Regions from separate parts of the Sinorhizobium mexicanum genome, predicted to be linked through region 1. Evidence: riboswitches for the same ligand, from Rfam matches in the RefSeq annotation. Region 1 holds a riboswitch; each other region holds the start of a gene.
What was found. Region 1 has a riboswitch for cobalamin ahead of FKV68_RS11530 (DUF1636 family protein). Riboswitches for the same ligand answer to the same signal wherever they lie in the genome.
Positions count from the first base shown of each region.

Region 2: it holds a riboswitch for cobalamin, as region 1 does, so the genes downstream of both, FKV68_RS14565 (CbtB domain-containing protein) here and FKV68_RS11530 (DUF1636 family protein) in region 1, are expected to answer to the same signal.
Region 3: it holds a riboswitch for cobalamin, as region 1 does, so the genes downstream of both, FKV68_RS04675 (aromatic ring-hydroxylating oxygenase subunit alpha) here and FKV68_RS11530 (DUF1636 family protein) in region 1, are expected to answer to the same signal.
Region 4: it holds a riboswitch for cobalamin, as region 1 does, so the genes downstream of both, bluB (5,6-dimethylbenzimidazole synthase) here and FKV68_RS11530 (DUF1636 family protein) in region 1, are expected to answer to the same signal.

Region 1 covers NZ_CP041238.1:2,453,835-2,458,892, forward strand. Annotated here, with positions in the region: gene FKV68_RS11520 (ABC transporter substrate-binding protein) at 1-301, opposite strand, end outside; gene FKV68_RS11525 (ABC transporter ATP-binding protein) at 298-1,158, opposite strand; gene FKV68_RS11530 (DUF1636 family protein) at 1,178-1,588, opposite strand; cobalamin riboswitch at 1,697-1,909, opposite strand; gene FKV68_RS11535 (LysR family transcriptional regulator) at 2,085-2,966, opposite strand; gene FKV68_RS11540 (polysaccharide deacetylase family protein) at 3,120-4,016, shown strand; gene FKV68_RS11545 (SLC13 family permease) at 4,058-5,058, opposite strand, start outside.
Region 2 covers NZ_CP041238.1:3,075,503-3,080,560, reverse strand. Annotated here, with positions in the region: gene FKV68_RS14580 (glucoamylase family protein) at 1-670, shown strand, start outside; gene FKV68_RS14575 (IucA/IucC family C-terminal-domain containing protein) at 687-1,538, shown strand; gene FKV68_RS14570 (CbtA family protein) at 1,627-2,415, opposite strand; gene FKV68_RS14565 (CbtB domain-containing protein) at 2,754-2,930, opposite strand; cobalamin riboswitch at 2,973-3,237, opposite strand; gene FKV68_RS14560 (TetR/AcrR family transcriptional regulator) at 3,278-3,928, opposite strand; gene FKV68_RS14555 (anthrone oxygenase family protein) at 4,041-4,517, shown strand; gene FKV68_RS14550 (crotonase/enoyl-CoA hydratase family protein) at 4,537-5,058, opposite strand, start outside.
Region 3 covers NZ_CP041238.1:1,003,263-1,008,320, forward strand. Annotated here, with positions in the region: gene FKV68_RS04660 (FAD-binding oxidoreductase) at 1-689, opposite strand, end outside; gene FKV68_RS04665 (L-threonylcarbamoyladenylate synthase) at 719-1,693, opposite strand; gene FKV68_RS04670 (DUF6656 family protein) at 1,898-2,497, opposite strand; cobalamin riboswitch at 2,811-3,012, shown strand; gene FKV68_RS04675 (aromatic ring-hydroxylating oxygenase subunit alpha) at 3,121-4,365, shown strand; gene FKV68_RS04680 (FAD-binding oxidoreductase) at 4,368-5,058, shown strand, end outside.
Region 4 covers NZ_CP041238.1:2,219,844-2,224,901, forward strand. Annotated here, with positions in the region: gene FKV68_RS10440 (helix-turn-helix transcriptional regulator) at 1-27, shown strand, start outside; gene FKV68_RS10445 (acyl-homoserine-lactone synthase) at 183-827, shown strand; gene FKV68_RS10450 (DUF2865 domain-containing protein) at 1,015-2,145, shown strand; gene bluB (5,6-dimethylbenzimidazole synthase) at 2,241-2,927, opposite strand; cobalamin riboswitch at 2,972-3,183, opposite strand; gene FKV68_RS10460 (SDR family oxidoreductase) at 3,256-4,077, opposite strand; gene FKV68_RS10465 (phytanoyl-CoA dioxygenase family protein) at 4,154-5,058, opposite strand, start outside.

The sequences.
Region 1 (5,058 bases):
CGGCATTCAGCAGCACCTCCTTCGTCGGATATTTTTGCGAAAGCTCCGGCAGTGCCCTGACGCCCTCGCGCAAGCGCTCGTCCAGCGTCTTCCATCCCGAAACGCCGGTATAGCCGGCCATGCGATCCTGCAGTTTCAAGGCCAGCATCATCTCGGTGAGATTGACGTCGTTGGAAACCGCCCGCTGCGGCGCGGCGTCGAAAGTGACCTCTCGGTTGCAGCTCTTGACGGTGACTGGATGAGCAAGCGCGGGCACGGCGGCAAGCAGAAGCGCGCCGGCGGCAAAGAGAAATCTCGTCATCGGATGGCTCCTGCGGAACGGGAAGGTCGCGTGGCGGGCATTGGGTCGGGCCGCGAGAGCGCGAAGGAAAAGCGGGAACCATGACCCGCGGCATCGGCATGCGCGGTGGCATGGACGCCGAACGCAGCCGAGAGCGCCGAAGGCTTCAGTACGGTCTCCGGCGGGCCGAAGGCTGCAAGCCGCCCCTCCGTCAGGATCGCCACATCGGTCGCGAACTCGGCCGCGAGATTGATGTCGTGCAGCGTCGTGACGATCGTCAGCTTCAGCGTTTGCAACAGATCGAGGATTTCCAGCTGGTGGCGGATGTCGAGATGGTTGGTCGGCTCGTCGAGGATGATGACCTTCGGTTCCTGGGCAAGCGCCCGGGCAATCAGCACCCGCTGCTTCTCGCCGCCCGAAAGCGTGGCGAACTGGCGGCGCGCAAGATGGGCAAGGTCGAGATGCTCGAGCGCATGCGCCACGCGCTCACGGTCGTAGTCGCTCCAGCCGCTGATCCCCTCGCGGCGCGGGATCCGCCCCATCATCACGACGTCCCGGACGCTGAACGGAAAATCGCCCGGCATTTCCTGCAAGACCACGGCGATCGTCCTTGCCGCCTCGCGCGCACTCATTGCCCAGAGGTTCACGCCGTCGATCGCGATACGGCCGGCAGTCGGCTCGACCGCGCGGTAGAGGCAGCGCAACAGCGAGGTCTTGCCGGCGCCGTTCGGGCCGATGATCGCCAACCGGCTGCCCGGCGCAATAGCAAAGCCGATATCGCGGACAAGCCGAAGGCCGGGGCGCGGCCCCCACTCCAGTTTTTCGACATGCAGGCTGGCGCCGGCGCCCCCCTGCAAACAACTGAATTCGTCGCTCATGAAAACGCCCTCCCCGCGCTCACTGCAGCCGCCCCGCGGTCTCCTCGGAGACGAGGAGCGCCGCCGGAATGCGCGCAAGGCCCGTGCCCGCCGGGACCAAGGCGGAACGCGGAAGGGCATCAAACGCCTGACCTTCGGCACAGGCAGCGGCGAAGCTGACGAGATCGTCTATGTCTTCCTCCGGCGAGATGTCGCCGAAGAGATAGGTCGCCCTGCCGGTGGCCTGGAAGGCGATCGTGCAAGGCCGCGTGCAGGCCGTCATCGCCACCGTGCCGGCGATGGAGAAATCCTGGTCGAGAGGTCGGCCGAGCGCGGAAACGCTGCGGTTCAACTGCGCGAGCAGTTCGGCGCCGGGTCGGCACGGGCCTCCCGTGAAGCGGCAATCGGTGCAGAGGGTTATCTTGTGCTGTCGGAAGTCTGAATTCGCCATGGCTTGTCTCCGCCGGGCTGGGCCGGAGAGAAAATGGCGAAGATGCAAGGAGACGGTTGCCCGCCAAGCAGTAGCCAGTTCTTTTCCATCGGAACACCCCGTCCGTTGTGGTTGATCGGTTCGATGGCAGGTCTCCTGGCTTGCGGGTCGCCGCGCATCCACGTCTTCCCGGCTTTTCGCCAGTGACATGGTGTGAATGCGCTTTCCGCTCACAGTTGCGGGGGCAGCCACGGTTTCGGCCCCTCCTGGGTCGTCCTCACCGTGTTCCCTTTTCAGCCGCTTCCGGATCACGAAAGCAGCACCATCGCGCCCTTGGTGGCATGAATCGCGCCCCGAGGCAACCGGCGGATGAAGGGCGAATGGAGATATCAACATGGGTGGGCATCTCGTTGAGTGGCCGCCATTTGTTACTAAATAACATTACGGCGGACAAGACAGAAACTTCGTTTGCAAGCGGACGCTCCCCAATGCGAAGACAGCAAGGCGCCAATTGGCCTCAGGCGGAAAACAGATTCTCCGCCATGAAATCCACGAAGACCCGGAGTTTTGGCGACTGATAGCGGCTGGAGGGCCACAGGATCCGGAACGGGCCGGAATGTTCGACGTGATCGTCGAGCACGCTGACGAGCGTGCCGTCGCGAAGCTGGCGGCGGATGCCGACGTCCGGCAGGCAGGCGATGCCGAGCCCTTGCTCGGCCATGTAGATCAGCGGCTCGATGGTGTTGACGACCGCGGTCGTCGGCAGTTCGATGTCCCTCTCCCCGCGCCTGAGCGGCCAGCGCTCAAACTTGCCGCTGGTCGCGTAGCGGTGCTGCAGGCACGCGTGGGATGTGAGGTCTCCCGGAGTTTGCGGCACGCCTCTTGCCGCAAAATAACCGGGCGAGCCGACGAGCATGAGCCGGAAGGTGCCAAGCGAGCGGATCATCAGCCGCGAGTCGCTGACCTCGCCGGCGCGCACGACCGCGTCGAAGCCTTCATCGATGACATCGACGAGCCGGTCGCTGAGATCGAGGTCGAGCTCGATCTCCGGATAGGCGCGCATGAAGGCCGTAAGCGCCGGCATCATCAGCATGCCGATGAGTGGCATGCTGACGCGCAATTTGCCGCGCGGCGCGCCCTGCGTCTGGGCGATCCCCTGCTCGGCCGCCTCGACTTCCAGGAAGATGCGCCGGCAGCGTTCGAGGAAGAGCGCGCCTTCAGGCGTCAGCGTGATCGAGCGGGTCGAGCGATGGAAGAGCCGCACGCCGAGCCGTTCTTCCAACCGCGCCACCGCCTTGCCGATCGCCGAGGACGACACGCCCAATTGCCGCCCGGCGAGCGTGAAGCTGCGGGCGTCCGCCGCCTGAACGAAAGCGTTGAGGGATCCGAGACTGTCCATCTGCCAAACTCCATTGCGGACATTTTCGTCCGATGTGCTCGGAATTGTAGCGCATTTTTCCAGGACTTCGAGTGGCTTACCTTCAACCAGCGCGGCAGATCGCCCTCTTCGGAAGGCGGCCCGCCGTCCCTGATTTCACTGAAGGAGAGAGCCATGTCCGAGGTTTCAACGGCACCACAGCACCACGACCGTTTTGACTATTCCGCCATTATCGATCGTCCGCCGCTGCGCTGGCCGGGCGGTGCAAGGGTTGCGGTCTGGATCGTGCCCAATGTCGAGCACTTCCTGTTCGACCGTCCGTCCAGTTCGATCACGCAGCTGACCGCCGGTTTCGTGCCCGACGTGCTGAACTATTCGTGGCGCGATTTCGGCGCCCGCGTCGGCATCTGGCGGCTGATGGAGGTGATGGAGAAATACGGGGTGAAGGGCACGGTGGCGCTCAATTCCGACGTCTGCGAGCACTATCCGCGCATCATCGAGGCCGGCAAGGCACTCGGCTGGGAATGGATGGGCCACGGTACCAACAATTCCACGATGATCAACGGCCAGCCCGAGGAAGAGGAGCGACAGATCGTCAGAACCGTGATCGAGACGATTGAGCGAAGCGCCGGAAAGAAGCCGCGCGGCTGGCTGAGTCCGGGCCTCACGGAATCGCACCGCTCGCTCGACCTGCTTGCCGAAGCCGGCATCGAATATGTCGCCAACTGGGTCAACGACGAGCAGCCGTATCCGATGCGGGTGAAGAGTGGCTCGATCCTGTCGCTGCCCTATTCCGTCGAGATCAACGACTTTGCCGCCTTTCTCGAACAGGGCCAGAGCGGCGAGGCCTTTGCGCAGACGATTCGCGACCAGTTCGACGTGCTCTACGAGGACGGCGCGCAAACGGGGCGCGTGATGGCGATCTGCCTGCACCCGTTCCTGATCGGCCACCCGCATCGCAGCAAGCATTTCGCGAGCGCGCTGGCCCATATCACCTCGCGCCGCGAGGTGTGGCTGGCGACCGGCGGCGAGATCGCCGACTGGTACAAAAGGAACTATCTGAAGAACTGAGCCTGTTCCCGGACGGAACCCGCGACATGCTCTTCCTGGACTTAGTGCAGCGGCCAGACCCACATCAGCATCGGCACGGCAACGAGCACGATGACGATCGACAGCGGCAGGCCGAGGCGCGGGTAGTCGCTGAAGCGGTAACCGCCGGGCCCCATGACCAGCGTGTTGCACTGGTGGCCGATCGGGGTGAGGAAATCCGAGCCCGCGCCGATCGCCACCGCCATCAGGAAGGCATCCGGCTTGTAGCCGAGGGCAGTGGCGAAGCTCGCGGCGATCGGCGCCATGACGAGCACGGTGGCGGCGTTGTTGAGGAAGGGGGTAACCGCCATCGCAGCGATGAGGATGAGCGCAAGCGCGCCCGCGGGCGGCAGGCTGGCGGCGATGCCGCTCAGCCAGCCGGCGATGAGATCCGAACCGCCCGTAGTGCGCAGCGTGTCACTGACCGGGATCAGCGCCGCCAGCATGACCAGGATCGGCCCGTCGACCGCGCGGTAGACGTCGCGCAGCGGGATGACGCGGAAGACGACCATGGCGAGAGCCGCCGCGAAGAAGGCGACCGGCACCGGCACGACGCCGACCGCCGTCGACCCCATGGCGGCCGCCAGCACGAGCAGCGGCACGGTCGCGCGGCGAATGGTTCCGAGCAGGATTTCCCGCTGCGCGAGCGGCAGGCAGCCGAAATCCTGCAGGAAGGCCGGCAGGTCGCGCCGCGTCCCCTGCAGCACGACGATGTCGCCGGCCTGCAGCCGGATGCTGCCGAGACGCTGCTTCAGCCGTTCGCCCTGGCGGCTGACGGCGAGCAGGTTGATGTTGTGATTGTTGAAGAGCGCGAGCCGCTGCGCCGACATGCCGATGAGCGGCGAGCCGCTGGCGATCACGGCCTCGATCGCCTCGATATCGGCCGGAGTCTTGCCGTTGGCGGATGCGGGCGAACGGTCGCCGGAAATCCTGAGTTTCGCCTGCGAGACGATACGGTCGAGCGCCGCCGGCCCGCCTTCGAGCAGCAGGATATCGTCGGCCTCGATGATAGCGTCCGGTAGCG
Region 2 (5,058 bases), 620 kb from region 1:
GGCTCATGAGTGGCTGTCGATCGGAGGCGCCGGGCACCTTCATGCAGGCGCGCTTTTCATCCACCTCTTTCCTCATTCCTGGATCGATTTTCGCGCCATTCGCGATGCTGCGATGCGCAAGGCGGGGAGCGACTACTTTGAAAATACCCGTCGCGCGATTGCGTTCCAGCGCTCGCATGCAGAGGAAAATCCTGGCGCCTTCGCTGGCTATTGCCGCGACCTCTGGGGCTTCAGCGCCTGCCACGCGCCGAAGGGCCGGCTGCGGCTTCGTGACGGCCGCTGGCAAAGAATGCTCGGCTACGCGGCACGCGGCGCGCCCTTCGGAGCCGACGACGGGACACTCGTGCCCTGGGCGCCGCTTGCCTGCCTGCCCTTCGAGCCGGAGGCCAGCCTTGGCGGCCTCGACCACCTGCTTTCCCGTTATCCGGCGCTGCTCAGCGATGACCGCCTTCCAGGTGGTTTCAATCCGAGCTTGCCAGGCGAGGGCCCAGAAGGTTGGGTGGACGACAGGGTCGTCGGACTTGACCAGGGCCTGGTGGTCATGTTGATCGAGAACTGGAGGAGCGGATTGCTCTGGGATATCACACGCAGCACCCCTGCCTTTGGTTGCGGACTGCGCCGGGCCGGTTTCGAGGGTGGCTGGCTGTCGGCGGGCGGCCCGCAAGTCTGAGCGCGACGGAGACGGAATGGACAAGGCGCCGAAGTTGGAGCCGGAAGACGCCCAGGGCGAGGGGGAGGCGAGGGCCGCGGTCGCCTGGTTCGAAGCCGCGTTTCCCGAGGTTGCCTGCTCGCTGATCTTGAACGAGGACGTGCGACTGCCGTCGGCATTCTGGGCCGAGGGATCGCGCGATCTGGAGACCTGTCTTGCCTATCAGGACCGTTTCGCCGCCGGGATGGACGACAAGGTGCGGGCGGCGCATCTCATCGCCTTCTATAGCCATCAGCTCAGCCTCGCGGCCACCGCCATCTATCTCTGCTGCGGTCGTGTCCCGCACGTGACTGGGCTACGCTTCGAGCACTACGTGCGTCCGCGCGAGGCGGGCGCCGTTGACGCCGGACGATTTCATTTTTGTATGCGACTTAAGGAAGTCTCCAGCAGCGAACCAGAGGATGCCGACAGGCTTTTTCACGATCTCTTTGTCGCTCATCTGAAGCCGGTCATCGCTCATCTGAAGCGGCGCTGCGGCCTGTCGCTGCGCGCGCAATGGCGGCTTGCGGCCGACGGTCTGGCCGGTGCCTTTCTCGAAGTCGGACGACGGCGCGGAACGGAGGCAGAGGCGATCGCACAGGCGCTGGCGATCGTCAAGCGTGCGGGGTCACCGCTCCATTCCGAGGCGCTTTGCTATGAGACGATCGGTGTTGCCGCGGCGGATGGGACAGATCTTTCGCGGACCTACAGGATACGCGGCGGGTGCTGCCTCTACTATCGCACCGACGGCGGCAGCTATTGCGACAGCTGCGTGCTGCTCGACCCCGAGGCTCGACGCGAACGGCTGCGGGCGCATTTGCTCGGGGCTGCTTGCGATCGGACAGGGTGAGTGTTTGACCCTTGTCCGCCTGACGCTCACCTTCTCCCCGTGGGACGGGGAGAAGGCTTTTTCGAGCGATGCCTTGATCCGGTCTTCGTTAGTGCGCCTTGACGAACCGGTCGTTGATGAAGCCGGATACCACCCCTAGCACGAGCCAGAAGGCGAGCGTGGTCGCGAGTGCCGCAACGGCGAACTCGGCGCCGAGGACGGCGGGCACGTTGCTGGAGATGTCGAGCGGCTGCGGTGCGCCGTAGAACTGCGGCGCGGCGATGAGCACGAGACCCGCGATCTTGGCGACCAGTTCGCGGCGCAGCGCCAGCAGATAGAGGCCGGCTGCCGAGAACAGCACGGTCGCAGCCCACCAGACCTGCCGGTCGCCGAGCTCGGCCGCCGGGAAGCCCGGCAGTTCGGGCGGAAGCCCGACCGCCGGCAGCAAGTGGACGGCGAGCCATCCGCAGGCGCCCCAGAGCGCCCCGTTCGCGAGCGTGATCGGATAGCCGATCACGAGGCTGACGCCGGCGAGCAGCAGCGAAAATCCGGCGCCGGTCACGAGATTGGCGAGAAGCGTGCCGGAGAAGCGGCTCAAGCCGAACATGATGCCGCCTTCCTCGTGCTCGCCCTCATGCTCATGCGCATAGGCCGGCGTAACCGGCGAGAGCAGGGAAAGCAGCGCGCCGACGGGTGACACGCCGTCCAGCGACGAATGCTGGTCGTGACCAGCGGCCGCGGGCTCCTGCGTTGTCGGCTGATCCGCCGACGGCGCTTCGCCCTCGTATTTCTCGGCGTGCAGGATCAGCGGCACGACGCGTATTTCCTGAGCGGCGGTCATGAAGACGCCGGCAATCAGCCCGGCCACGATCGCGGCCAGAAGTGTCTTGACGATCATTGTCGATATTCCTCAATCCGGCGCGCGGCTGCCCCGACGCGCAGCGCGTCATTCAAGACACGCGACCGCCGCGCAAACGCCACAGCTGGCGCCATTTCCACTTTCCATGGATGCAAAACGCCGGCGGAGCACGTCGGAGCACATGCCCAACGGCAAGCATGCCCGCGTGCTATACGCCGCAGCAACGATCCGCTCTTGTTCGAGATGGAACGCCTGCTGCATGTTTCCTCAAAGCGTAGCCGATCCAAGGATAAAAACATGCAGCAATTCAAAGTGCTACAGCGTCCTTTGCGCGTCCGATAAGACGCGCGGCGCCGTAGTGCGTTCCATGGCATCGATCAGTGGCAGGGGAAGCCGTAGGAATGGCGGGTGTCGTGCGCCGTGTCGTGCAAAACGGCCGAATTTGCGAGGCCTGCACCGAAGACGAGGAAGGCGCCGATCAACAGGGCGGAGATGCCTGCGACCAGACGATCGTTGAGGGAGAGCGAAATGCTCGAAGCTGTAGACGTAGCCATGACAACCTCCGTGATGGCGTGGGACGTTTCCCGGGTTGGGCACTATGCCCGCATCGCTTGGCAGGTTTCCTGGCTCACGGCGTCAGGTGGTTTTCACCAAGGATTTGCCTCGCCTTCCCAGGATCGAACCGCCCTCGCGGTCTTTCCCAGTGGCTTCTTCCGGATCGCTCCGGAACGGCAAATTCACGCCGCTCTACAGTCGCGGGGTCGGCCGTGATTAAGATGCCCAGCTTGGGTCCATCCGTCACGTTCCCATTTACTCCCGAAACGCGTTCGCTTTCCGGGAACCAATCGATCCCAGATGATTAGGATCGGTCGCGGGCGATGTCAATTGAACTTGCGTCGTCTCAAGTTGCATCCGCGACAATTTCGCGAAGGATCATGTGCTTGAAGGCGGCGACGATGCGGTCCCCCTCGGACCTGTCGACCGAGACTGCGAGCCTCATCGTGCATTCGCCAAGGTGCATGATGAGTAAGGCGGCGTCCTCGATCCTCTGGCGTGGTGTTTCCGGCCGAACCCTTGCCCAGGTTTTGGCAAGCAGGCGCCCATTCGCCCGGCTTTCGGCGAGTTCGATTTTGCGCAGGGCCTTGTCCGCCTGCATCGCCGACCAGATGTCGCGCATCACCGGTTCGGCGAGAAACATATCGTAGTAGGTATCGACGAGCGCGGAAAAGGCGCTACGCAACTCGGCGAGCGTGGCGACTTTGGCGAACTCGCTCGCGATGCAGTCCCGGCTGGCGGCGTTGTAACGTTCGGCAAGAGTGTGCACGATCGCCGCCTTGTCGGGAAAATACTGGTAGAGCGACCCGATGGAGATGCCGGCCATCTCCGCAACCTCGCTCATGCGCATGGCGTCGCTGCCCTTTCCCTCGATCAACGTTCTGGCGCAGGAAAGGATGTGCTCGACACGCTCGCGGCTGCGCTTCTGGCTCGGCGTGCGGCGGAGGCTTGGTTGTTCTTCGGTTGGTCCCGCGGCCGGATTAGGCTCTTCAGTCATGAGTATCGCTCACATTTTCACTTGACTCGCAAAATACGAGGATTTATCACATTTGCAAATATGAGGAATGCTCATATTCGCCAGTAGTCGCCGATATCTGGAGTGTTGTGCGATGGTCGCCCTGATTCCCGCCCTGGCTTTCGCCGCTGTCATCGGCTCCGGCCTGATGGCCGGTCTGTTCTTCATCTTCTCCGTCTGCATCATGCAGGCCTTGTCGCGGTTGCCGCCCGAGCAGGGAATCGCCGCGATGAATGCCATCAATGAGGTGATCCAGAATCCGATCTTTCTCACTGCTTTCATGGGAACGGCACTTGTGGGGTTGATCCTCGTCGCCTCGGCCTTCTTTTCTGGAGGGCAGGGTAGCTGGCTGCTGGCGGCAGGCGGCGTTGCCTATGTCGTCGGAACACTGCTGGTGACGATCGTCTTCAATGTGCCGTTGAACGATGCGCTTGCGGCCGCGTCAGGAGAGGCGGCTCAAGAGATCTGGCAGAAGCGATACCTGACAGATTGGGTCTGGTGGAACCACGTCCGGACATTCGCCTCGATCGCAGCGCTGGCGCTCTTCGTGCTCGGCTTCGCGCGAAGCTAGTGCAGCGCTCTTAACGGCGTCAGCGTCCGGTGTAGTGCGGCTCGCGCCATTCTTTCCAGGCTGCAAGGCCCTCGGCGAGATCATGGCTCGGTATCATGCGTGCGAATTGTTCGCTCTCGTTCATCAGGCCTTCGCCGATCGCCATGTTGAGGCCGCGTGTGACCGCGGTGATGATCGCGGCGATCGCAAGGGGCGAGTGTCGCGTGATCCGTGCGGCCAGCGCGCGGGCGGAAGCGATGAGGTCGTCGTGTGGCACGATCGTGTTGACGAGCCCGAGCTCGAGCGCCCGGTTCGCGGAAAACTCGTCTCCAGTCAGAAGCAACTCGAGCGCGCGCTTGCGGCCGGCGAGGCGCGGAAGACGCTGGGTACCGCCGAAGGTCGGCGGCATGGCCAGCTTGATCTCCGGCTTGGCAAAACGGGCCCGTTCGCTGGCGATCGCGAGATGCACGGCTTCGGTGATCTCGCAGCCGCCGCCATAGGCAAGGCCGTTGACGGCTGCGATCACCGGCTTCGGATAGGCTTCCAGCCGGGCGGTGAGCCT
Region 3 (5,058 bases), 1.5 Mb from region 1:
GCGAATGCGACTTGATGGCCAAGCGGCTTCGGGAACAGCTTCAACACGGCGCCGGTGATGACGCCGAGCGTTCCTTCAGCACCGATGAAAAGGTCTCGGAGATCGTAGCCGGTGTTGTCCTTCTTCAGCCGGCGCAATCCGTCCCAGATTTCGCCGGTCGGCAGCACCACCTCCAGCCCCAGGCAGAGCTGGCGCATATTGCCGTATGCGAGCACCGCCGTGCCGCCGGCATTGGTCGAAAGATTGCCGCCGATTCGGGCAGAACCTTCCGAGCCGAGGGATAGCGGGAACAGGCGTCCGTTATCGTCCGCGGCCTTGTGGATATCCGCTAAGATGCAGCCGGCATCGGCCACGATGACGTTGCCGACGGGATCAACGTCACGGATGCGGTTCAGCCGCTCGAGCGAAAGAACCATGTCGGATCTTCCCTCGCGCGGAATCTGGCCGGCAACATGTCCGGTATTGCCGCCCTGCGGGACGATCGCGGTGTGGGTCTGGCTTGCCAGGCGCATGATGCGCGAGACGTCCTCGACGGAGCCCGGTCTGAGAACGAGCGGGGTGGTGCCGTGATAGAGCCCGCGTGACTCGACGAGATAAGGCGCGGTCTCCGCCGGACTGCTGAGCGCATTGCCGCTGCCGACGATGTCGATGAAAGAGGCGATCAGTTCGGGAGAAAGTATTGTCGTCATGATCGTTCCCTCGTTTTCCGACGAATTGTTCAGCCTCTGGGCGCTGCTGCCCGCTGCAGGCGGTCGATGATCGCCTCCCCAAGGCCTTCTTCCGGAATGCGGCCGAAGGCGATCGTCCGCGCGCCGCTCGCATCCGCTTGCTTCATATAGTCGAAGAGGTTGGCGGCCGCCTCGCGGAGGTTGCCGCCGGGGCTCAAGTCCAGCACGATGGTCGCTTCGCCCTCGCCGGGAAGCGGCCTGCCGCCGAAGCGGATCAACGCTTCTCCCGCCTGCACGTCTTCCGCATTCAATCTTACGGCTGCGCCCGGAGCGTAATGCGACGCAAGCATCCCGGGCGCCTCGATCGTCGCGCCGGCGCTTTCGGGCCGCATCACCACGCACCCCGTCAGGTTCTCGATCTCTCCGGCGTCCAGGCCGCCGGGTCTGAGAAGCCGCAGCGTGCCGTCCTCGACCTTGATGATCGTGGACTCAAGGCCGATTTCGGCCGGGCCGGCATCGAGGATGAGTTTCAGCTTGGATCCGAGGTCAGCTTGCACATGGGCGGCGCTGGTCGGGCTGATTTTGCCGGACGTGTTGGCGCTCGGCGCCGCAAGCGGGTGTCCGAAGCGGGCGATTACCTGGCGTGAGAACCCGTCGGGCATGCGGATGCCGAGCGTATCGAGCCCGGCCGATGCGAGCGAATGTACGGTGCTTTCCGGCCGCTGCGGCAAGATAAGGGTCAGGGGACCAGGCCAGAAGGCCTCCGCAAGCCGGCGCGAAATCGGGTCAAACGTCACATGCGCCTCGGCCATCGCCATATCCGAGACATGGCAGATCAGCGGATTGAAACGAGGTCGACCCTTCATCTCGTAGATGCGGCTGATCGCATCGGGATTTGTCGCGTCCGCCGCAAGGCCATAGACCGTCTCCGTCGGGATCGCGACCGGCTCGCCCTCGGAAAGAACGGCGCGGGCTTGCTCGATCGCCCGATCTGGCTCTGTGCGTGTATCGATGATTTCGGCCATGGCGGTTCCGTTTGCCTTTCCGTCGCTTCCTTAACGGACGTGCCGGAAAAACAGAACGATTTTCTTCGTCAATGCATGTCGCCCAAAAGTGCGGAGCGGTTTTGGGACAACGACATGCACGAAACAAGGAGCGCATGTCGCCCAAAAGTGCGCAGCGGTTTTGGAGCACGACATTTATAAGAACAATGCCCGACCAAGCATGGGTCAAAGGCTGCGAATGATCTTGCGCAGTGCGTCGTCGCGCGCGCCCAGCATCAAGACGTTCTTCAGTGCCACCTTGGGATCCTGCGTCCGGAAGATCAGGCCGTTGCCGCGCACATTGCGATTGATGACCATCTGCCCTTCGTCGCCGCCGGGTTCGATGGCCACGGCGAAGTACATCCGCGAATAACCCCTGTGTATTCGATCGAAGAAATGCGTCTCGTCGCCGAGATCGGAGAAGAAGTTCGCGAAATAAAAGGCCCAGGTGATGTCGTGGGAGCGCTCGAGATGCGTTTTCGCGGCCGTCACATGGCAGTAGCCGAGATGCGGACTGTTCGGGAGGGTGCGGTGAAAGATCATCTTCGGAAACTGGATCGAAGAATGGAACGCGTTGATGCGCTTGTGGGTCGTCTCTCCCGCCGCCGAAAGCTTCCGCCCCGTTTGCTCCGCGACCTCCTCATGCGTCAGGTAGCGACGCTGCCCGGCTATCCAGGGCCGTCGGCGGTCGATCCGGCCGGTGCGGAGGAATTCCGCGTGGGGCGTGGCCTTTGACGCGGCAACCGGAGCTCGCGTGCCGGTGTCATAATATCTGAGTCTTGCCATTGGCGCCGGCGCCGTCCTTGTCCGCGAAACGAGTTGATCCGTCCCGGAATGCTAGCCCTTCAGGGTTAACAGATGATTTTTTATTGCCTTTCGTCGGCGGCAAGCACTCCGGAGGATTGTCGCAAAATGACCAGCTCATTTCGTGCCGGAGATGACGCTGGTGAAAAAATCGCCAGCTGCCTATGTTTTCAGCTATCACATTGTTTATAATAAAAAATATCAATCATAGTATAGCGGAATGACGAGCGAATATCGTGTCGTCTTTCTGGAAGAGGATGTCGTCAATCGGCAAACGAAAAGGCGCTGCGCGCGCTTAGATATCGACACTCAAGGTGCCGCTCCCAGGGAGGGCGGAGAATTGGGAAGCCGGTCAGATCCCGGCGCTGCCCCCGCAACGGTGGTGGAGCGAAAGCCACGGCAAAAGGCCACTGGACGGTGTGTCCGGGAAGGCGCCGGGCGGGTCCCTCTTGGGGCCGCTCCAGAGCCCGGAAACCAGCCTTGGGACGAAAAATCGACCGTAACTGGTTGCGGCGGGCAGCCGGATCGGAGCCTTTGATGCGCCGGCACTATCGTCGGCGTTGGTTCCTGTCCTGCCTCTCCGAACTGATGAAAGAGGACAGGACATGGACATTCAGAACGATATGCTGTGCCGGCTGGAAACCCGCCGTGAGGGCCATAGCCTCGACCGGGCCTTCTACACCGACCCGGATTATTACCGGCAAGACCTCGAGCACATCTGGTACAAGGACTGGCTCTTTATCGGTCACGACTGCGAAATTCCGCGGGCCGGCAACTACTTTACCGTTCAGGTCGGCGACTATCCGATCGTCGTTGTCCGCGACCGGCAGGGAACGATCCGGGCGCTCCACAATTCCTGCCGCCACCGCGGCTCGCGCGTCTGCACGCAGCACAAGGGCTCCTCGGCCAAGCTCGTCTGTCCCTATCACCAGTGGACCTACGAACTGGACGGAAAACTGCTTTTCGCGCGGCAGATGCCCGAAGGCTTCGACCCGGCTCAGCACAGCCTGAAGCCGGTCCGTTGCGAAACGGTTGGAGGCTATATCTTCATCAGCCTCGCCGACGAGCCGATGGATTTCCAGGCGTTCCGCGAGACGGTTGCTGGTTATCTCGCGCCGCATCGCCTTGGCGAAACCAAGGTCGCCTATGAGAGCACGATCGTCGAGAAGGGCAATTGGAAGCTTGTCTGGGAGAACAACCGCGAGTGCTACCACTGCGCCGCCAACCATCCGGAGCTTTGCCGCACCTACCCCGAGGCTCCAACGGTGACGGGTGTCCAGGGCGCGATGGACGACCCGGAGATCGGCGCCCATTGGGAAAGGTGCGAAGCGGCGGGCCTTCCGAGCACGTTCAGGATCGCGCCGACCGGCCAGTTCCGGATGACGCGGATGCCGCTCATCAACGGCGCCGAGAGCTACACGATGTCCGGGCATGCGGCCGTGCGCAAACAGCTTTCGGCGGGCATCAACCAGCGCGCGATCGGCACGCTCTTGCTCTTCCACTACCCGACCACCTGGAACCATGTGCTCGGCGATCACGCGATCACCTTCCGTGTGCTGCCCCTTGGCCCGGAACTGACGCAGGTCACCACCAAATGGCTGGTCAGCAAGGATGCAGTCGAAGGTGTCGATTACACCATCGAAGACCTTACTCATGTCTGGACAGAAACCAATGACCAGGATCGCCAGATCGTAGAGGAAAACGCCTTCGGCATCCGCTCGCCGGCCTATGAGCCGGGCCCCTATTCGACCGAGCACGAGGGCGGCGTGATGCAGTTCGTCGAATGGTACTGCAATTTCATGCAGAACCGCCTGCAGGGCGATGCCGCTCCTCTCTCACGGGTGGCCTGATCATGGAAATGGGTTCCTCTTTTCGCCATTTCGATGAGTTGCATCCGTGGATCGATCGGCAGCATCTGCTCGAATGCATATCGGCCGTGATCGAGACTGCGGACGTGATGACCTTCACCTTCCGTTCGGACAAGCTGGCCTGGTTCCGCTATCTGCCGGGGCAGTTCGTCACGCTTGAGCTGCCCGTCGGCGAGGAGCCGGTGATGCGCACCTACACGCTGTCATCCTCGCCATCACGCCCGCTCTCGGTTGCCGTCACCGTCAAGGCGCAGCCGGACAGCATCGGTACGCGCTGGATGTTCGACAATCTGAAGCCCGGCATGAAGCTGAGGGCGCTCGGGCCGCTCGGGGATTTCAGCTTCGTTCGCCATCCGGGTGAGAAATACCTGTTTATCTCGGCTGGCTCCGGTGTGACGCCGATGATGTCGATGACGCGGTGGATGGCGGACTGCGCGCCCGACATGGACGTCACTTTCATTTCCTGCGCGCGCCGGCCGGAGGATCTCCTGTTCCGCTCAGAGCTGGAGGTTCTCGCCCGCCAGATGCGGCGGCTCAATCTCGGCTTTCTCGTCGAGGGCCATGAGGCGCGCCACGGCTGGCATGGACTGCGCGGTCGCATCGATGCGACGAAATTGCCGCTGCTCGCGCCGGATTTCCTGGAGAGGACGGTCTTTTGCTGCGGGCCCGAACCCT
Region 4 (5,058 bases), 230 kb from region 1:
CGTCACGCCCTGATCCCTACCATCTGACGGGTCGAATTAACCATCACCGCCGCCCTTCCGACAAAAGCCCCGCAAATTTAGTAGGAAAAAATCGGCTTTTGAACTGTCACTACCGACAGTTACATGTGTCACTTGAGCCTGACAGCATCGCCCCATATCGCGCAATAACGATGGAGCGAAAGATGATCAGGATTGTGAACGGTAACGCTCGCGGACGGCACCCGCAGGCCATCGACGAAATGTTCCGGCTGCGCAAGCGCGTGTTCCACGACTTCCTGAAGTGGGACGTGAAGACGGACGGCGAGTGGGAAATCGACCACTACGACAAGGCAAACCCCCTCTATGTAATGTCCTACGCGCCGGATACCGGAAAATTGCGCGGATCGCTGCGGCTCCTGCCAACCCTTGGGCCGAACATGCTGGACGATACGTTTCCGATCCTGCTCGGCGACAACCCTGAGATCCGCAGCGCCTCCGTGTGGGAATCGAGCCGCTTCTGCATCGAACCGGATATCTCGCAGGATCGCTCGTCGAACCAGGTGACGGTCGCTGCTGCGGAACTGATGTGTGGCGTGGGTGAGCTTGGCCTTGCCTCCGGCATCAGCCACATCGTCACCGTGACCGACGTGTTCCTGGAAAGGATGTTCCGTCGGATGGGTTGCCCCGGAGAACGCATTGCCGACCCGCACCGGATCGGCTCCGTCTACGCCGTGGCCGTGGCGTGGGAAGTGACCCGAGAGCTGCTCGAAACAATGAAGCAGGTCGCCGCGATCGAGGGCACCGTGCTTGAGCGCCCGATGTCGCTCGAAACAGCACGGGCAGCTTGACACCTCTTGCCGGGCCGCGTTCGCGGCCCGGCCCTTCCGTCGCCTGCTGTTTGCCATGTTAACGTAAAACTTCGCCTTGACGTTGCGCTGTTACGTCAAGGCCTTATGATAAGGGGAAACAGGAGTTGGCGGCGGCGAACGTCCTCAAAGAAGGGACCGCGCGCCAAAGCAGAAGAGACAAGCGCCAGTGTCCCGGAGTTTCGTGTACCGGAAGCTCAAATGTGCGGCGGTCGCCTTGCTCCCGGCGCTGCTGGCAATCGCAGGCGGCGCGTCGGCGTCGACCGTTTGTGAACGTCTGAATGAACGGCTTACCGATCTTTCCACGATCGTCGCTCCGACCGCCAACCTCCGCGATTTCACCGGCGCCGTCTCCCGCCAGAACATCGAGCTCCGCCGGGCCAAGAATGAGCGACGCCGGATGGAATGCAGCACCGGCAGCGTCGTCGTCATTGGTGGCGAAAACGACGATGCATGCACGGCGCTTGATGACACCATCGCCCGCATGGAGGACAACCTTCAAAGGCTGAAGGCGCATCGCCGCTCGTTGATATCGGGCGACATGGGCGACACGCGCCGGCGCATTCTCGCGGCGCTGGAACTGAACGGCTGCCACGACGAGGCCCGCGGCGGCCCATATCCAATAGAGGAGCAGGACGAGTTCGCCAGCGCGGCCGTCGATGATGCCGAGTTCCACCGCAATATCCTCAGGGATCTTCCGCCGGATAGCGAGGATTATCCGCTGCTGAATGACGACAGCGACATGCAGGATTTTCCGCTGCTGCACGAGGAGCCGATTGGCAGTCTCAGGACAATGTGCGTACGCACCTGCGACGGAGCGTTTTTCCCGATCTCGTCAAATGCGACGCCGTCGGACTTTGCCCGTGACGCCGAGCTTTGCCAGGCACGCTGCCCCGGCGCAGAGACGGAACTTTACTACCACGTCCTTGAGACGGAGGAGGCCGACCAGATGGTCTCGGCCTCGACCGGAAGGCCCTATACCGAGTTGCCGACGGCCTTCGCCTACCGGGCGCGCGGCGTCGGCGCGCCAGGGGTTTGCGGCTGCCGGATTCCGAATCCTACCGCAACGCAAGATCGCGGCAAGGCGACGACAGGCAGCGAGCCCTCGATCATCACGATCAATGGCGACCGGAAGCCGGCTCAGGGATCCGCACAGGCAAAGCCGGGGCCTGAGAGACCCTACGACCCGGCGAACAGCAAAGTCCGCGTCGTAGGCCCGACATTCCTGCCGCAGGAAAAAAGCGCAATCGACCTGAAACATCCACTTGGCCCGAGCTACCAGCCGACCCAGGGCAATTGAGCTTTCAGCGGCAACTCGACCGATTGGGCCCGCCACATCCCATGCTTTCAAAGTAGTGCAGGTAGGACGTCTATCGTATTGAACTCACGAACTGTTTATCCTTGAATGCCCCACGCTTCCTCGAAGACAAGGTCCTCGAGAGGCAGGCGCTGACGCCATCCTTTTACCGCGAGTTCCGGCTGCTGATAGAGCCGGTCGACAAATCCGACGCAAAGCCAGGCAACGATTTCGACATGCTCGGGCACGCCGAGAATCGACTTGATCTCCTGCTCGTGGAAAATGCTGACCCAGCCGACGCCGACACCTTCCGCGCGTGCGGCAAGCCAGAGGTTCTGGACCGCGCAGACGGTCGAATAGACATCCATCTGCGGATTGTGTGTCCGTCCAAGCACGACCGCTCCACCGCGCGTGCGATCGCAGGTGACGCAGATGCTGAGCGGTGCCTTGCGAATGCCTTCGAGTTTCAGCGACCGGTATTGCGCCTGCCTGTCGCCGAAGAACATCAGCGCCGCTTCCTCGTTGGCGCGCTCGAACGCCTTCCAGACCTTCTCTCGCGTCTCCTTTTGACGGACGAGCACGAAGTTCCAAGGCTGCATGAAGCCGACCGACGGCGCCCGGTGGGCGGCGCCAAGCAGGCGAGCAATGAGTTCGTCCGGCAGTGGATCGGGAAGGAATTCGTCACGCACGTCGCGGCGTGTTTCGATTGCGCGGTAGACGGCGGCACGCTCGTCCGGCGAAAAGGCTTCGGCCGCCGTCAGGCAGCCCTTCGGTTCAGGCAGCATCGTTCGATCCCCAACAATGCACAACCTCCCGCCGTCCGCGCGGGGCCGGTCTATCTCGCCAGGCCGGTCTTCTGACTCTGGATCATCCAGCCGCGCCGCCTTCCCAAATCGCTTGAGGATCTAGTGGCAATGTCCTGAGACAAAATCAGAACCTGTATGGCGCGACCGTCCCCATCACAGCGTTGGGCACGTTCCGGGCTTGCACCGGATTCCCGATTCTCCCGCCGTGGCGGGCACCTGACGGCTGCATATGGGCACAGCCGCTGGCGAAAGGCAAGCGAGCCGAACGGTTCGCCTTACCCCGAGACTTCGCGCCGGAGAGTTCTCGTCAGAGCGGCGCCGCCGGATGCGGGGAACCGTCGTAGGCGCCCCAGATCGATTGGTCGAAGCAGATCACCGAACCGGTCATCAGGCCGGATTCCGCCGAGGAGAGATAGGCGCAGGCGCGCGCGACCTCGGCCGGGTCGACAAGGCGGCCGAAGGGCTGGTTCGCTGCCGCCTTCTCCAGCCAGTCCGCGGGTGCGTCATGATATTCGCGCTGGATGCGATCCTCCCCCTCCGATGCCATCCAGCCGATGTTAAGACCGTTGACGCGGATGCGGTTGCGCAGAAGCGCGTAGGCCGTGTTCTTGGTCAGTGTCTCCAGGGCGCCTTTCGACGCGCAATAGGCGGCGATGAAGGGCTGACCCGCCTTTGCCGACATCGAGCCGATATTGACGATCGTGCCCTCGATCTTCTCGCGCCGCATCACCTTCACCGTTTCCTGAATAAGGAAGAAGGGCGCGCGGATGTTGATCGCGAACATGCGGTCGAAGAGTTCCGGCGTCGTGTCGAGGATCGTGCCGCGGTCGGTGATGGCAGCGGCATTGACCAATGCGTCCACCCGGCCGAATTCCCTGTCGCAAGCATCGACAACCTTGCGGGCATCCTCGACCCGCTCGAGATCGGCCGCCACGTAAACCACCTTGGTGCCGGTCGCCTTACTGATTTCGGCTGCCTTCGCCTCGCCTTTGGCAGCGTTGCGCCCGCAGATGACGATACCGGTCGCGCCCCGTTCGGCGAAGAGAGCGGCGATTGTCGCGCCGAGCCCTTGTGTGCCGCCGGTAACAATGGCAATTTTTCCGTCGAGACGACCATAATCCGTGCTCATGAAATCCTCCCTGGGATGATTGCGTTTTTAAGCTGCCGCCCTCGAAGTGTTGGGGAGCGTAGCTCTGTGGCGTCCCTCAGCTTTTCTTTTTCTCGGCCTGGACGGCCAGTGCCTCCACGAAGGCCACGGTCTCCCAGCCGGCTGCCAGCGCTTCATGCATCAACTGTGCCTGCGTCTTTGGCGCCAAGCCGCCGAGCGGCGGGTCGCGATCGAGATTGGTCGGGAACGAATAGCCTTCGGCGCAGGAAGCAATCGCGTTGGCAATTTCGCCGGCCGAGAGCGTTCCGTCCGCTGCAAGGGCCTTCAGGGCCGGATAGAGCACGCCGCACATCCGTTCGCGGTCGACCGTTTCCATCGCGCGTCCGAAGGCGGAGGAGACCTGAAGGAGATTTGCGACGCGCTTGATGTCCACCGAGCGGTTGGTTCCCGCCGCATGGAAGAGCGCAGGATTGAAGAACACCGCATCGCCCTTCTCCAGCGGAAGCTGAACATGATTTTCGTCGAAGTACGCTTTGAACTCGGGCCTTTTCAGCGCGAGATAGCCGGGCACATAGCTCTGGCTGTAGGGCAGGAACAAGGTCGGCCCGCTTTCGAGCGGCATGTCGCAATGGGCGATGGCGCCCTGTAGCGTCAGAACGGGCGAAAGCTTGTGCACATGTGCGGGATATTGCTCGATGACCGCTGATGTCTGGAAACCGAGGTGATAGTCCCGATGCGCCGACTGCGCCGCTCCGCCCGGATTGACGCGATTGACCTGCGCCGTCATCTGGTAATGTGGCCCGAGCCAGGCTTCGCTGACGAGTGCGACAACCGCGTTGGCGTAGTAGGCCGCGAAGTTTTCGGGAGAGCGCAGGCAATGCTTCTCCAGTGAATTCCAGATGCGGTCGTTGGCGCCGGGCTTGGCGAAATGGTCGCCGCCGCCGCGGTTCGTGCGGTGTTGCTCCTCGATGATCTCATCGAAGATGCGGCTTGCCTGGTCGA